DNA from 2 places in the Chitinophaga sp. 05T412 genome. Region 1 is predicted to be linked to the other one. Evidence: riboswitches for the same ligand, from Rfam matches in the RefSeq annotation. Region 1 holds a riboswitch; the other holds the start of a gene.

Region 1 (3,420 bases):
CAAACTACTGACGCCCTTACCCGTTTAATGCAACAACATCCGGCGCCATTTGCCCGTTTGACACAGGAAATGCGCGCCAGCGGACTGTTTGAACTGCACGCCGGAGAAAGCGACGCGGGGCTGCTTTCCGCTGCCTGGAAAGATGCAGCCGATGGAATCAACTATATCATTAACGCCTATACGAATGGCACTGGCATGCGCTACGCCATGATTGACTCTGGCCGGTTTTATGTGCTGTCGCCTTCCTATAAAACCGCCGTGCAACGCAGTATTACCCGGATCGGAAAGCAAAGTAAATCCGCTGATTTGTTCTTCCAGCCTTCCTTAGCGCTGGCACTGGACCTGCTGGAACTCAATCACCGGGATGAAGCGGGACGCTATGAGCCTATGTCGGCCACTAACGGTGAAGTATATCCGCAAATAAAGAAAACCGATTGGACAAAATATACCTATTCCGCCATGCTGATACTCGGCGCCAGCCCCTCCGGTAAAGAAGCCCTGAGCGATGCTGGTAAAGGCCGTTGCCGCGCCGGCGCAGAGTTATTTAATAAAGGTATGGCGCCGTTTATCATTGTATCCGGCGGTCATGTAAGACCAGTAGGTACCTCGTATTCAGAAGGAGTGGAGATGAAAAAGTACCTGGTCAACGAACTGAAAATCCCCGCTAATGCTGTAATGGTGGACCCTTATGCCAGACACACCACCACCAATGTACGCAACGCCGTCCGCATTGCCTGGAGAAGTGGCATCCCCGTTAACAAACGGATGTTGTGTGTGTCTGATGCCATGCACCTGGTATATGTCAACAGCCCAGTGTTTAAACAGCGTTGTACTACAGAGCTGGGATATTTGCCTGCGGCAGATATCCAACAAGCGGATCTTTACTTTTTGTCGTTCTTACCAGACCTTCGCTCCCTGCAGGCCAATCCCCTCGATCCATTAGATCCTTGATACAGCGGCTTCCCGGAGGTATTCATCTCTCATAAAAAAATAAAAAAACAGAAGTCTACTGATTTTGTAGGAAAATAAATTTGGTGGTTTGTTTTTCTGTATTATCTTTGCACCAGTTCTTTAGATAGCTTATCAAGAAAGGAGGAGGGAAATGGCCCAACGATACCTTAGCAACCATCCCCCGCTGTTAGCGGGGAGAAAGGTGCTGCATCCATCCTGGCGTTTAGCTGGGAAAGATAAGTCAGATACAAGTTTTGCAATACATTATTATATCTATATAATGATCAAACTCATCTGGCTACAGGTGAGTTTTTTTATGCCCCTACCTTCCCCGATATGCTCATTTAACGGACCTGTTTAATCAATTTTCATCAAACTAAAAATCAAAAACAGATGAGCACAATTACTGAATTAATCCATTCAATTCCCGTAGATCCCCGTACTGGCGCTATTGCAGTACCTATTTATCAAACGTCTACTTTCGTGCAGGACGCACCCGGTGTAAATAAAGGATACGACTATGCGCGTTCCAATAACCCCACCCGCGAAACGGCAGAAAAAATTATCGCACAACTGGAAGGCGGAGCCGCGGCATCCCTCTTTGGTAGTGGATTGGCAGCGATTGATGCCGTGATTAAACTCTTGAAATCCGGTGACGAAATCGTTGCCGTGGATGATATCTATGGCGGCGCTTTCCGGCTCTTTCATAAAGTATATGAGAAGTTTGGCATTCGCGTGACCTATGTAGATACCTCCGATACACAGGCGGTATTCAATGCCATCACACCCGCTACCCGTTTAATATGGCTGGAAACGCCTACCAATCCTACGCTTAAGATCTCCGATATTGCTGCCATTGGCCGTATTGCCAAAGCGCATAACATTTTGTTTTGCGTGGATAATACCTTTGCATCTCCTATTCTGCAAAAGCCCCTGGAGCTGGGCGCAGACCTGGTGGTACACAGCGCCACCAAATATCTCGGCGGACATAGTGACCTCATTGCCGGTGTAGTGATTGCTAAAACAATACCGCTGGCAGAAGAAATTAAATTCTATCAAAACGCCACTGGCGCCATCCTCGGGCCCTTCGATAGTTTCTTACTGATACGCGGTATTGAAACGTTGCACCTGCGTATTAAACAGCATGGAATCAACGCACAGGCGTTGGCGGAATACCTGGAAAACCATCCGGCGGTAGATAAAGTATACTATCCCGGTCTGCCATCCCATAAAGGTCATGAGCTGGCAAAGCGCCAGAGCAAAGGATTTGGCGGCATCATTTCTTTTACATTGAAGAATGATAGCACCGAAGCAGCTACTGCTTTTGTAACGTCTACCCAATATTTCAAACTGGCAGAAAGCCTGGGAGGGATCAAGAGTTTGTTATGTCATCCGGCAGCCATGACACATAAATCTATCCCCGCTGAAAAGAGAAGAGCCGCAGGGGTAAGTGATAGCCTGATCCGCCTCTCGGTAGGCCTCGAAGAAACCGCCGACCTCCTGGCTGATCTGGAGCAGGCCTTTACGAAGCTGCCGGCGAGCGTCCACGCAGAAAGCGTGTTGTAAGCATGGCGGCAACATTGTCGCCCGTAGCATTCAGGATAGTGGCCAACGGATCTACCAGCGTGCCAATGATCATCAGCGGCGGCAATGCTTCCACGGGGAAGCCATAGATGCTCATCACCAGCAGTTCGCCGATGTAGCCGCCATTGGGAATACCGCCTTCCACAATACTGGCAATAACGGTAACGCCCATGGCCATGGCTACTACAGTAACGCTGTCGAAGCTTCTGCCAAACATACTGAATACCACCGCCATTTTTATAATAGAGGAAATGCTGGAGCCATCTTTATGCAGGGTGGCGCCCAGCGGTACCACCACATTACCAATATCTGCCGGTACCCCCATTTTGCTCACCGCTTCCAGATTAGCGGGTATAGTGGCGATACTGCTGCCTGTGCCCACAGCGGTGAGCGTAGGAATGATATTATTTTTCCAGAAGATTTTAATGCCCGGAAGTCCCCCGGCGATAAACGCATAAAACGTGAAACCGAAAATGAAATAAACAATACCGAAGCCATAATAAATGCCCAGCGACTGCGCGTAGGTGCCAAACAGCTGTGGCCCTACGGTGCCCACCTGGTAAGCGAAATAAGCACCCAATCCCACCGGGCCTATTTTCATAATCACGCCCAGTACTTCCTTCATCACTTCATTGCCGGAATGCAAAAATTGCCGGAAGGCTTTACCAGCCTCGCCTACACGCATGGCCGCAAATCCGATGAGCCCGGAAAAAATAATGAAAGGCAGCATATTTTTGCGCGACAACAACTCATAAAATTCATTCACTGTTACTAACCGGCTCAGTTGATCGCCCCAGTTGCCCGGCTGCTCCAGGTGCAGGGTTTTAGATAATACTACCGACTGATGAATCGGGAAAATCCATACGGCTACAATGGTCAGAAAAG
Region 2 (3,420 bases), on a different contig from region 1:
CGCGATCATTCTTTTGCTGGCGCTTACTACCGCTTTGCCGTTACGCAGGGCGGTGCTCACAATTTCAAAGGCTGCTTCGGTTTCATTGATCAGTTCTACTACCACGTCAATGGTAGGATCTTCCAGAATTTCATTTTTATCGGTAGTAAAGTAGCTGCTATCGATAGGTCTTGACTTATTAGGGTCTTTAATACAGATTTTTTTAATCCGTGCATTAATACCTTTTGTTCTGTTCAACACTTCATAGAGTCCTTGTCCTACGACGCCGAAACCGAAAATACCTAAATTGATGATCTTATTTTCCATACATTTTTTGAGCTTGCAGCCTTCAGCAATTAGTCTTTAACGATGCAGAGATGATCAGGTTCTGTACAGTCAAAGTGGTGGTTAATCACTAAGGGCTTTATTGTAAAACAGTAATTTGCTTGCCAGCCGGATGGTTTAGCTTATCCAGCGCTTGTTTCAGGTCGTTAATCAGGTCGTCGGCATCTTCAATACCTACTGATAAACGGATACAGGAATCCTGCAGCCCTGTTCTTTTCCGGAATTCTTCCGGTATGTTACGATGCGTCATGGTAGCCGGATGGGCCAGCATGCTTTTCACGCCGCCGAAACTTTCTGCCAGTTTAAATAACTTGGTAGCGTTCACGATGCGGATGGCATTTTTGATATTGTCGCTTTTCAGGGAAAAGCTTACCAGTGCGCCGTAATTTTTCTGTTGTTTACGGGCGATATGATGATTTTTATGCGTAGCCAGTCCGGGATAAAACACTTTATCCACAGCAGGATGTGCGGCCAGCCAGTTAGCGATAGCATTGGCATTGCTGCATTGTTTTTCCAGTCGCAGGTACAATGTTTCCACCCCGCGGATAGTCAGCCATGCTTCAAAAGGACTGAGTATACTACCGGAAATATTTTGGTTATAGCGGATCTGGTCTGCCAGTACTTTGCTGTTCACCACCACCAGTCCGGCAATTACATCGCTATGTCCGGAAAGATATTTGGAAGCGCTGTGGATAACGATATCCGCGCCGAGGGTGATAGGTTGTTGTAATAGTGGGGTGCTGAAAGTATTATCTACTACCAGCAAGATGTTATGTTGTTTGGCAATTTTGCTGATAGATTTGATATCAGAAATGCGCAATGTTGGATTGGTAGGGGATTCCAGCCAGATGATTTTGGTGTTGGGGGTAATAGCCGCCAATACTTTGTCGATGTTGCTGGTATCTACGAAATTAACTTTGATACCGAAGCGTTCAAACATGTGGTTAAAGATTTGGAAGATGCCACCGTAGGTATCTTCTACCGCCATGATTTCATCGCCGGTCTTTAACAGCTTCAGTACCGCATCAATGGCCGACATGCCACTGGCGAACGCAAATCCGGCAAATCCTTCTTCCAGGTTGCAGATGAGGTCTTCCAGCACTTTTCTCGTGGGGTTATTTGCCCGCGAAAATTCAAAGCCTTTATTGATGCCCGGTGATTCCTGCACAAAGGTGGATGTTTGATAGATAGGCACAGAAATGGCGCCTGTCAGTTCGTCTACCGGAATGCTATGAATCAGTTGTGTAGCTGTTTTCATGTTATAAATTATTTTTAATGATGTTCAATGTGCACAATAATCTGCTGCAACTTTATCATTAAAGATCAACTTAAACAACAACAAATCCATGAAAAGGGGGCGGAGTGGGCATAAAAAAAGCTCTTCCGTGTGTTGGAAGAGCTTTCTTAGAAAGTTATATATATCTGTGAAGTATTATCTCTGCCAACTTATCTTTCCCACGCTTGCGCATGGGCAGGAATTAGCACCTTTTTCCTGATCATAAAATCAGGAAAGGTTGCTAAGGCATCGCAGGGCCAAGTCCCTCCGCCTTTCTGGATAAGTGATGTGTAAGAACTGGCGCAAAGGTAATGTGACTTTGATGAGATTTCCAAATGGAAGTTTGAATTTATTTATTAAACGATGTTTTATTACCTTTAGCTGATACTATTTTATACCAACCGTATCTTTATGTTTGTTAACCCGTTGCTCTCAGAAGAGCTATTCCAGTACATCTGGGCCTTCCGGCTGTTTAAGCAGGATCACCTGGCCACTACCGGTGGAGAACCGGTACAGATTTTATATCCCGGACTACATAATCATCATGGCGGCCCTGATTTTTCTGCTGCAAAAATCAGGATTGGCGCCACTTTATGGGTAGGGCAGGTAGAGCTGCACCTGCGTACTTCCGACTGGTTCCGGCATAAGCATCAGCACAATCCACAATACGGGCGGGTGATCCTGCATGTGGTATTTGTACATGACATGCCGGCTGATCGTATTCCGGGTGTACCCTGTCTGGAATTGCAGCAGCATATTCCCAAACTGTTGTTGGAGCGCTATGAGCAGCTGCGGCAGTTGTCGCCCTTTGTTCCCTGTGCGGCTTATGTGGCCGCTGTTCCGCCGCTCACGTGGTTAAGCTGGAAGGAAAGGCTGTTGGCCGAACGCTGGGAGCGCAAGTTGGGGGTGTTGCGGGCCTGGCTGCAAAGCAGCCAATCCAATTGGGAAGAGGTGTGTTATTGGGCGGTGGCGCAGAGTTATGGGATGCCGGTAAATGCCCTGCCCATGCTGGAAGTAGCCCAGTCGCTCTCTTACACCCTGCTGATGCGATACCGGCAGGAACGCCTGCAGCTGGAGGCGCTGCTGTTTGGGCAGGCGGGCATGTTGAGCCAACCGCCGGCAGATGAATATATGGCGCAGCTACAGGCCATATATGTACATCTGCAGCATAAGTATGGGCTTTGTCCTATTGCTGCGCATCACTGGAACTGGTTGCGGATGCGGCCGGCGGCGTTCCCCACCATGCGGCTGGCTACTTTTTCGGCTTTGCTGCAACATAGTCCCCGCCTGTTTTCCAGGATACTGGATGCGAATGATATAACGGAGCTGGAGCGGTTATTTTTCGTACAGCCGTCGGCGTATTGGCGTAGCCATTACCGGTTTGGACAGGTCGTAGGGCACACCCAGCTACCAGGAAAACAGGCGGTTCACGGTATTCTGATTAATACCGTACTGCCGTTGCTGTTCCTGTATGGACAGCAAAAGCAGCTGAAATATTACCAGGAAAAGGCCTTGCATTTTTTAGAGCAGCTGCCACCGGAAAGAAACCGGATCACCGCAGCATGGGAACAGTTGGGCGTAACACAGGAAAGTGCGATGGAGTCGCAGGCATTATTGCAGTTGAAGCAGTACTACTGCGATGAGAAGCGGTGCCTGCATTGCGCTGTGGGGATAAAAATTATAGGTGGGGTTTAGAAGAGCAGAAAGCGGAAAGCAGAAAGCAAAAAGCTATTGTAGCGAATGATTAAAGCGTAGTAATATCCGCAATGGTCACTCGCTACAATAGCTTTTTGCTTTCTGCTTTTTGCTTTCTGCCCCCG

The links. Region 1 has a riboswitch for S-adenosylmethionine ahead of AC1DFM_RS11000 (trans-sulfuration enzyme family protein). Riboswitches for the same ligand answer to the same signal wherever they lie in the genome.
Region 2: it holds a riboswitch for S-adenosylmethionine, as region 1 does, so the genes downstream of both, AC1DFM_RS00405 (trans-sulfuration enzyme family protein) here and AC1DFM_RS11000 (trans-sulfuration enzyme family protein) in region 1, are expected to answer to the same signal.

What each region holds. Positions count from the first base shown of each region.
Region 1 is NZ_JBFTLN010000004.1:168,913-172,332, forward strand. Features, by position in the region: gene AC1DFM_RS10995 (YdcF family protein) at 1-951, shown strand, start outside; SAM riboswitch class I at 1,078-1,194, shown strand; gene AC1DFM_RS11000 (trans-sulfuration enzyme family protein) at 1,345-2,517, shown strand; gene AC1DFM_RS11005 (dicarboxylate/amino acid:cation symporter) at 2,474-3,420, opposite strand, start outside.
Region 2 is NZ_JBFTLN010000001.1:100,335-103,754, reverse strand. Features, by position in the region: gene AC1DFM_RS00410 (homoserine dehydrogenase) at 1-306, opposite strand, end outside; gene AC1DFM_RS00405 (trans-sulfuration enzyme family protein) at 404-1,582, opposite strand; SAM riboswitch class I at 1,768-1,886, opposite strand; gene AC1DFM_RS00400 (DUF2851 family protein) at 2,012-3,295, shown strand.